DNA from 3 places in the Rhizobium sp. 05L419 genome. Region 2 is predicted to be linked to each of the others. Evidence: predicted binding sites of a transcription regulator. Region 2 holds the regulator's gene; each other region holds the start of a gene.
What was found. Region 2 encodes LexA, which represses DNA repair genes until DNA is damaged. Its sites were predicted from a motif close to TGTTCNNNNTGTGTTCNG; they were not measured.

Region 1 (3,274 bases), on a different contig from region 2:
TTCGTCAGGGAATCGACTGTTTCGTCAGCGAGGCGAAGGCAAGCAACCGGAAGCGGTGCAAGAACCTGTCCGGCCTCATCCGCCGCGATAACCCCGCCCTGGCCAAATCGGCTGACAGCCCAGGACAATCCGGGAGATGAAGAAATGGCGCCGCGTGCATCCAGTCCCATCTGCAAGAGCCTGCAGAGGATATCCTTGAGGAGGGCCCTTTCACCGCCGAACAGATGGGCGCAGCCGGTAATGTCCAGAAACAGGCCGTCCATCCCGTCGAGCGCGACCAGCGGCGTATAGCGGTCGCACCAGTCGGCGATCCCCTCGAGGAAGCGCCGGTCGGCAACAGGGTCCCCCTCGATCACGTCGATCGTCGGAAAGATGGCGCGGGCTTCGGCCACGCCGAGGTTTTTCTTCAGCCCGATCGCTTCTGCCGCCTCGTCGAGCGCCGTCAACCGCATGGCATTGTTGAGGCGAGCGGAGCAGACGATCGGTGGTGCATCAGGACGGCCGCGCGAACGCCAGGAAAGTCCCCATCTCTTTCTGGCGATCCTGTCGGTCGGGAGATATGGGAAATTGAGCGCCAGAATGCGCTGCGCGTTCATCTGGAAAGCGAGTGTCGGCTGATTGGCGGACAGGGAAAAACCGGCGGTCATGGGGGTTCCATTCCAGAAAAAGGGAGAGGGGGGCCGGATTGCGGCTCTTCTCCAGGGTAAGGCGAAAGACCGGGTTGCCGATGCTGCCGCCCAGCATCGAACCATCCGGCAAGAACCGCGCCTGGGCCGGCGCGGGTTCGGCAAGGAAGCGGAAGAAGGCGCTGCTTGCCTCTTCCTCTCCAGCTTGGCGCAATAGGAAAAGCGGGCGCTTGGAGGCCTTTGCTCGCAGGTTTAGTCGCCGGCTTTCCGTCAGGCCGAAATGCTTCGGATTGCCGCGAACCTCCAGAATTGTTGCTGGAAATACGCCGCTTTCGACTGCTGTTTCCGCAAGCCACAGCGCGTCCTCCAGCTTGCGGGGGCTTGCATGCAGGAACAGTTCCGGCTTCAGGCCTAAATCCCTGATGCCAACGGCATAGGGCAGCCCTGCCTCCAGGCAGGAGACGGTGTCGGAGATCCAAAGTATTGGCAGAGAAGCGCGCTGGTTTTCTTCATCCTGCCGCTGCAGCATGGAGGCCAGTGCCAGCACGAAGCCGCTGCTTGCGCCTGCATTGCGCAGCAAATGCGTGCGAACCTCGGTGAGGCCATCCAGCGGCATGCCGCCCTCCATGGCTTCATCGAGTGCGGATATTCCGAGCGGAAGACGCAGCGCATTTTCGCCTCCTTCTCCAACAAAGTTTTGCTCAGCCAAAGCCTGGCTTTCCGCCGCCGCCAAGGCCGGCGCGGGCTTTCCTTCAAGTTTTGCAATGGTTTCGCGGAGCGCAAAAAGTCGCTCGCGCGTCACGGCCGGTTGTGCCATGACGTTCACTCCACATTCCGATGTTCCTGTTATGTTCTTATGGATTCCAGAGCGTGGCCGAAGAGTCAACAGCCATTTCCTGTGAATTTATTCCTGTCCTTGATTCCGCTCTCGAAAATCGAATGCGAAGGTTCTATATGGGCCACAAAGGAAGGGAATTTTTATGGCCCGCGTAGACCAGAGCGATGATTGGCAGGACCGCCACGCGCCGACGATCAGTACTTTCGAGTCCTTGGCAATGGAGGCCTATAGCCATCTACCGGAAGAGTTCCGTGCGCTGACCACCAACCTGACGATCGAGATCGAGGATTTTCCTGACGACGACGTGTTCGAGGACATGGCGCTGGAAACGCCGTTCGACCTGCTCGGCCTCTTCGAAGGCCGTGGCATTTCGGAGCGCTTTACCATGGAAACCGGCGAGTTGCCGAACCGAATCCGCCTCTATCGACGGCCGATCCTGGACTACTGGGCTGAAAATGACGAGACGCTCGGCGATATCATCACGCACGTCCTGATCCACGAGATCGGTCACCATTTCGGCCTCAGTGACGACGATATGGAACGGATCGAGGAGAGTGCCGAAGAGGCGGCCGAGCGTTAAACGCCAGCCTTACTGCTCCGACAGCTTCATGTCCGGATGGTAGTCCTTGCCTTCTACGTCCTTGACGATCGCCTGAGCGGCAATCACTTGACCTGTCTGCGCGTTGAAGGTCAGGGACGGCGAGCCGTGCAGCGCCCAGCCCTTGTTGAGGGCATCTGTTACGCGGTGGCAGAAAGCGGCATCGTCCTGGCCGGTCAGAAGGCGGTAAAGCTTCATAAAATCGTCTTTCACTTCGCCGTTTGGCGTTCTGCAATCAGGCGGGCTTTATGAACCAGACTTTCAGCCTGGACAAGATGCAGCCGCTCGATCATCCGGCCATTGGCAGTGATGACGTTGAGACCTTCGGCGGCCGGATCCGCAAAGGCGGCGATAACAGCTTTCGCCTCGGCAATCGCGGCCTCGTCCGGCCCCAAATGCCTGTTGGCGGCTTCGATCTGCGTCGGGTGGATCAGCATCTTGCCGTCGAAGCCCATGGCACGCGCCTCAGCGCATTCGGCGCCGAAGGCATCCGCATCCCTGAAATCGTTGAAGACGCTGTCGATGGCGTCAAGGCCGTAAGCGCGCACGGCAATGATGACCTGCATCAGCCATGGCACGAGATAGGTGCGGCCCGGTTGTGGCAATACGCCAGTTTCCTTGCGCAGGTCGTTGAGGCCGACGACGAAACAGTCAAGCCTGGAGCCCGCGGTTCGTCCCGCTTCGGCGATTGCCGCAGCGTTCAGAATGCCGCGAGGCGTCTCGATCATCGCCCAGATGCGCAGATTTTCGGGTGCATCGGCATCGGCGAGAAGATCGCTGACCGACATGACATCCTGCGGTTCGTCCACCTTCGGCAACAGCACGGCATCGGGTTCCAGCGCCAATATCAGCTCCATATCGGCCCGGCCGAACGTGGAGGAAGAAGCGTTGATGCGGATGATGCGTTCTTTGCCCTCAAGCGGCTTGCCGGAGAAGAAGGCCCTCAGGTTTTCTCTTGCTTGCGCTTTTTTCTCGGGCGCGACCGAATCTTCCAGATCGAAGATCACGGCGTCGCAGTCTAGCAGATGGGTTTTTTCCAGAGCGCGGACATTGATGGCAGGAACACTCAACACCGAGCGGCGCAGATTCATGGAACGGGTCAGTGGATTTTGGCTCATAGCGAATGTGTGCCAAGCTTTAGCGCAGGTGGCAAGACAACAAAAAGCCATGCTTATCTTGCAGAGAAGGGAGCGAAGGACCACATTCCTTTCC
Region 2 (3,274 bases):
TTGGTCATGCTGGCGGCCGGGATCCGGCGCATGATCGTCCGGCGAGCCGCTCTGGCCGGCTTGCTGTGCGTGATCGTCGCCGGCAGCCCATCTGGAAACCCGGCGCGCGGGAACGGTGATCCTGGATTCCGTCGTGACGACCACGCTGACTGGGCGCGTCGAGCGTCGGGAAGGGAACGACAAGGGCCGATGGCGCTACATCGTGGGCGTGACCGAGACAAATGCTTCGAGGGTGAGGCGTGCGCCGACGCACGTGTCCCTGGTCGCGCACGGCTGCGCGCCGCTGGAAGTCGGTGCCTGGCTTACAAGGCGCGTCCGGCTGATGCCGCCGGCGGGGCCTGCACTTCCAGGCCTGAACGACTTGCCTTCTCCGCCCACTTCGACGGGGAGGGCGTCAATGGTTTCTCTCTACGCAGAATGAGGCAATGGAGTGGCTCTACCGGCTAAGGAGCGGCATCGGCGATCGTATCCGATCAATCCTGCCGGGCGATAGAGGTGTCTTTTGCGGCATCGCTGGTAACAGATGAACGACGCGCCATCTCTCCGGAAACGACCGAGGCGCAACGCCAGTCCGCACTCGCCCATATCGTTGAGATTTCCGGTCTGAACATGGCGCTCTCGGCCGGCATCTGATTTGTCGGGCTGCGGTCGCCGTCCGGGCTCTTCCCAGCCTTCGCGCAGGCCTATCCGGCAAAGTAGATCGCAGCATCAGGTGCGCTTCTGGCGTTGCGGCCTATTGGCTCATTTCGGGCTTTGCCGTCTCCGCCGAGCGCGCTTTCATCATGATGGCAATCAGTGATAGCGGCGGATGAGGCCGACAAGCTTGCCCTGCACCTTGACGCGGTCAGGCCCGAAGATGCGCGTTTCATAGGCGGGGTTCGCGGCTTCGAGCGCGATCGAGGCACCCTTGCGCCGAAAGCGCTTCAGTGTCGCCTCCTCGTCATCGACAAGCGCGACGACGATATCACCCGGATTTGCTGTGCTGCCGTTGCGGATGATGACAGTGTCGCCGTCGAAGATACCGGCATCGATCATGGAGTCGCCCTTGACCTCCAGCGCATAGTGTTCGCCCGAACCAAGCATGTCGGCTGGAACCACGATGTCATGGGTATTGTTCTGGATGGCTGAAATCGGAACACCTGCTGCGATGCGTCCCATGACAGGCACGGAGGCCGAATTGCCGTTATCGGCACTGGGAGCCGGCTTCGGTGCGGCGGGCGCGACCATCTGCGGCTTTCCGAGGCTGCCCTCGATGACGCTCGGCGAGAACCCACGTCGCGGTTGAAGGCTCGGATTGTACGCTTCCGGGAGCTTGATGACTTCGAGTGCGCGGGCTCGATTGGGCAGTCGGCGAATGAACCCCCGCTCTTCGAGCGCCGTAATCAGCCGGTGGATGCCCGATTTCGACGCAAGGTTCAGCGCATCCTTCATTTCATCGAAGGAAGGGGGGACACCGGACTCCTTCATTCGCTCGTGAATGAATAAAAGAAGTTCCTGTTGCTTGCGTGTGAGCATCGAAGTCAACCCCAGAGTCGTGAAACAAAGCCAGAACAGACACTATATGTTCCATATGTGTTCCGCAAGTACCTAAATTTTCGTAAAACTTGGCTCCGATTTGTCGCGTTTTTACACTTCATTCGACGTATGCCGCTGAGGCCTCTTGCATTGTCGTGCAAGCCAGCGCACATCATTCGCGAATTTCGGAAGAGGATTTGCCATGAGTGAAGCCCGTCCGCTGGACCATGTTGTCCTGCCTGTCGCCAATGTCGGCCTGGCGCGCGAACGCCTTGGCAAGCTCGGTTTCACCGTGGCGGCCGATGCGCGCCACCCGTTTGGTACAGAAAACGCCTGCATCTTCTTCGCCGACAAAACATATCTCGAGCCGCTCGCAATCGCGAGTGCGGATGCGTATGAGGCGTCGATCAAGAAGGGCAACGTCTTTACAGCGCGCGATCGCGCCTTCCGCTTCCGGTGCGGCGAGAACGGCCTCTCGGCAGTCGTCCTGGCAACGACGGATGCCGATCGCGACCACGCCCGTTTCCATGCCGACAGGATAAGCGGCGGCGAGATGCTGCAGTTTGAACGTCCGATGAAGATGCCCGATGGATCCGAGACGACCGCGGCTTTTAGGCTCGCCTTCGCCGCGGACCTTCGTGCACCCGATTTCTTTCTCTTCACCTGCCAGCGGATCAATGCACTTCCTCCAGACCGAAAGACGCTGGAAACGCATACCAACGGCGTGACCGGGATCGCCGAGATCGTGCTCGCCGCGCCGGACCCGAAGGCGTTCGGCCTGTTCCTGCGCTTTTCCTCTTCGGCGCCGTTGGTCCGGGACGAAGCGTTTGGCATTAGCCTTGCCACGCCCAATGTTCGCATCAGCATTCTTTCGCCGGATGGACTGAATGCCTATTTCGATCTCGCCGCGCCCGGCACCGATCGCGGCCTGCGCGGCGTTGCCATCGTGTTCAAGGTCGGCGATCTCGCCGTGACAGAAGCGCATTTGGCTGCTAACGGGATCACCTACACGCGCAAGAACAATCGAATTCTGGTAAAGGCAGCGTCCGGGCAGGGCGCGCTCTTTGCCTTCGAGGAGAAGTGATGAGCCAGACAAACTCCGAAGTCGCAGTTGGCGAGGGTGCCGGCGCGGTTGTATTTTCGAATAGCGGCAAACTGTCCCTGATCGCCGGCCCCTGTCAGATGGAGAGCCGCGATCATGCGTTCATGGTCGCCGGCGTACTCAAGGAACTCTGCGACAAGCTCGGCATCGGACTGGTCTACAAGTCCTCCTTCGACAAGGCAAACCGCACCTCGCTTTCAGCACAACGCGGCATCGGCTTGCAGACGGCGCTTGAAGTCTTCGCCGATCTCAAGAAGGAATACGGCTTTCCCGTTCTGACCGACATCCACACGGAAGAGCAGTGCGCCGAAGTGTCGACCGTTGTAGATATTCTGCAGATACCGGCTTTCCTCAGCCGCCAGACGGATCTTTTGGTCGCTGCCGCCAGGACCGGCCGCGCGATCAACGTCAAGAAGGGGCAGTTTCTGGCGCCCTGGGATATGAAGAACGTTCTCAACAAGCTGAATTCGACCGGCAATCCGAACATTCTGCTATGCGAGCGCGGCGCCTCCTTCGGCTACAACACGCTGGTTTCCGATATGCGTTCGCTGCCGATCATGGCGGCCATGGGCGCGCCTGTGGTTTTCGATGCGACCCATTCGGTCCAGCAGCCTGGCGGACAGGGAGGCTCCAGCGGCGGCCAGCGCGAATTCGTCG
Region 3 (3,274 bases), on a different contig from region 2:
ACACCATCGCGGATCGCGATAACGCCATCTGCGCCGAGCGTGACGATCAGCGTCTGCCCTGTTTCGCCGTTGAGACGCTTCAACGCAGCCTCGCGATCGTCCGGTCCCATGTTCTCCTGGCCCGCCAGACGTTCGAACTCCGTCTCGTTGGCGATGACAATATCGGCAAGACGCCCGAGCCGCGCCGCGTCTTCGATCAGCGGTGCAAGATTGAGAACGGTGATAACACCACCGGCGCGCGCCGCAGCCAGTGCCCGCTCGACGGCCGGACCCGGGATTTCAAGCTGGAGCATGAGGATGTCGCCCTTGCTCATGGCGCCAACGGCAAGCTCGGCGCCCGCCGCGGTCACGGTGCCGTTCGCACCCGGCACGACGGCGATCATGTTCTCGCCGTCGCCGCCGACCAGGATCAGGGCCGTTCCCGTCGGCTCGTCAACGTGCCGGACGGCGTCAAGCTGCGTGCCGGCTTCCTTCAGAAGTGCGAGCGCCGGCTCGGCGAAACCGTCTTTGCCGACAGCGCCCGCCAGGTGCACCGTGCGGCCGGCACGCCGGGCAGCGAGCGCCTGATTGGCACCCTTGCCGCCTGCGGCTGTCGAAAAGCTATTGCCGGCAACCGTTTCGCCCGGCTTTGGCAGCCGTTCGGTCGTGGCGATGAGGTCCATGTTGATGGAGCCGAAAACTGTGATCATGAAGGTATCCCGTCCAATGCATTTCTTTGGCGGGACACTGCCTGAAGGGCTTACTCGTCGTCAACCACTCTGAGCTTCAGAAGCCCCGTGCGGCTGTCCATGGATTTCGGCGGCGGATCGCTGTCGCGTCCGGATTTTCCGGTTTCGCCGCCCTCGAATTCAAGAGCCTCGATCCTTCCGCCTCGCTTGCTCAGCTTGTCGGCCGAGGTGACGATCATGTCGACGTCCTTCTGGGCCATGGCGAAATGGCCCTGCAGCTTGCGGACGCGCTCGTCCAGTCGGCCGAGGTCGTCCATGAGATTGGCAACCTCGCCTTGGATCACGTGCGCCTGCGCGCGCATCCGCTGGTCCTTCAGGACAGCTTGGATGACCTGTATCGACAGCATCAGCAGCGACGGCGAAACGATCACGATGCGGGCACGATGGGCCTTCTGCACCACCGCCTCGAAATTTTCGTGGATCTCGGCGAAGATGGATTCGGAAGGGACGAACAGGAATGCGGTCTCCTGTGTCTCGCCCTGGAGCAGGTATTTTTCCGAGATATCCCGGATGTGCGTTTCCATATCGCGACGGAACTGATGCGACGCAACCTTGGCAAGTTCCGGCCCGCCGGCGTCGCGGATCGCATTCCATGCTTCAAGCGGGAACTTCGCGTCTATGACCAGTGGCGGTGCGCCGTTCGGCATGCGGATGGTGCAGTCCGGGCGGGATCCGTTGGAAAGCGTCTGCTGGAAGGCAAAGGCGCCCATCGGCAGCCCATCGGCAACGATGGTCTCCATGCGCGACTGTCCGAAGGCGCCGCGCGTCTGCTTGTTGGAGAGGATTGCCTGCAGCCCGACGACGTCCTTCGCAAGAGACTGGATGTTATTCTGCGCGGCGTCGATGACCGCCAGCCGTTCCTGCAGCCGCTGCAGGTTCTCGTGCGTCGATCTGGTCTGCTCCGTGATCGTGCTGCTGACGCGCTGCGACATTCCGTCCAGGCGCTGGTTGATCGCCTGGTTGAGTTCCGCCTGCCGGGAGCCGAACACCTCGGCCATCGCAGACATGCGCCCATGCATCTCTGCCTGGATCTTCAGAAGCTCGGCCATACGGGCATCTGCTTCGGCAGCGTGGTCGCGTGCCTCCTCGGCCTGCTCCTGCCGCAGCTGGCTGCTGCGGACGAGTAGGACGATCATCAGGACGATCAGCGCGATCCCACCGCCGGCAAGCGCCAGCATCGGAGGGCTGATCTGTGAAAGGGTGGCGGAAAGCGAGTCGGAGGCAGCGTTCATCCTGCTAGCATAGCAAACTCGATCCAGTTGGCTAGATCAAAACGTGAACAAGGCACGCTTCACTTGCGTCGTCTGCGGCGACTGTCAACGAAGCGCTAGCCCACAAATCGAATCACCACTTAACCTTTGCTAAACTATATTGGGCAAAAGCTCTGCTCAAATTTCTCTTTCAGCATCAATTACAAAGCAGAGATATCATGACAGTTCAGCCATCCGACAACGCGCTCAAGCAACGTCTCGATTTCATCGAGCTGGACGACGGGGCGCGGGCGGCGTTGCGTGAAATGCGGCCGACGATCTCTGCACTGCTCGGCGGCGCGCTGGACAGATTCTACGGCAAACTGGCTAAAACGCCTGCCGTGGCGAGCTTCTTTGCCGACAAGTCGCACATGAACCACGCCAAGAAGCGCCAGGAAGATCACTGGGCAAATCTCGCCGGCGGAAATTTCGACGAAGCCTACGTCAAGGGCGTCATGGCCGTCGGCAAGACGCACGCCCGCATCGGCCTTGAGCCGCGCTGGTATATCGGCGGCTACGCACTGCTGATGAGCGATCTGATCAAGGGGCTGATGGACAAGCAGTGGCCTTCGATGTTTGCGCGCCAGCAGGGCAAGATGCTTGCCGAGAAGATTACGGCAGTCGTGAAGGCCGCCATGCTGGACATGGATTATTCCATTTCCGTCTATCTCGAAACGCTCGAGGAAAAGCGCCTGAAGCTGGAAGAGGAGCGCGCCAAGGCGGAATCCGATCAGACGATCGCACTCGATCATCTTCGCCGGGGGCTTGAGGCGCTGTCGAACGGCGATCTCGAAGCTACTCTGCCGGCCGATCTGCCCGGAAAGTTCAAGGATATGGGCGAGGACTACAACCGTGCAGTCGCCGCGTTGCGCACGTCCTTCGCGTCGGTCCGGGCAACCTCGGGCGAAATCCTGCAGGGCACCGCCGTGATCGCGAAGGGTTCGGACGATCTGGCGCTGCGCACCGCCCAGCAGGCGGCCGGCGTTGAGGAAAGCTCGGCCGCCCTGCAGCAGCTGTCCGTCAGCGTCGGCCAGACGGCTGCAAACGCCGAAAAGGCCTCCGATGCCGTGCGCGACACGCAGCAGAAAGCAAAGAACTCCGGCGAGCTCGTCAACAGCGCAGTCTCGGCAATGGCGGGGATCGAGAAATCCTCGACGGAGATTGCCAAGATCATCGGCGTCATCGACGAGATCGCGTTCCAGACCAACCTGCTGGCGTTGAACGCCGGCGTCGAGGCCGCCCGCGCCGGCGACGCGGGCAAGGGCTTCGCGGTTGTCGCGCAGGAAGTCCGCCAGC

Region 1: a site for LexA is predicted at 1,465-1,482, ahead of AC1DMK_RS06195 (ImuA family protein). Genes of this name have one in related genera too.
Region 3: a site for LexA is predicted at 1,993-2,010, ahead of AC1DMK_RS13995 (DNA recombination protein RmuC). Genes of this name have one in related genera too.

The regions. Positions count from the first base shown of each region.
Region 1 is NZ_JBFTOF010000004.1:33,064-36,337, forward strand. It holds gene AC1DMK_RS06190 (Y-family DNA polymerase) at 1-596, opposite strand, end outside; gene AC1DMK_RS06195 (ImuA family protein) at 493-1,443, opposite strand; gene AC1DMK_RS06200 (metallopeptidase family protein) at 1,607-2,044, shown strand; gene AC1DMK_RS06205 (DUF1737 domain-containing protein) at 2,054-2,260, opposite strand; gene AC1DMK_RS06210 (HpcH/HpaI aldolase/citrate lyase family protein) at 2,272-3,180, opposite strand.
Region 2 is NZ_JBFTOF010000001.1:162,214-165,487, reverse strand. It holds gene AC1DMK_RS00855 (ComEC/Rec2 family competence protein) at 496-633, shown strand; gene lexA (transcriptional repressor LexA) at 793-1,515, opposite strand; gene AC1DMK_RS00845 (VOC family protein) at 1,718-2,599, shown strand; gene kdsA (3-deoxy-8-phosphooctulonate synthase) at 2,596-3,274, shown strand, end outside.
Region 3 is NZ_JBFTOF010000009.1:53,751-57,024, reverse strand. It holds gene AC1DMK_RS14000 (ribokinase) at 1-689, opposite strand, end outside; gene AC1DMK_RS13995 (DNA recombination protein RmuC) at 740-1,960, opposite strand; gene AC1DMK_RS13990 (methyl-accepting chemotaxis protein) at 2,158-3,274, shown strand, end outside.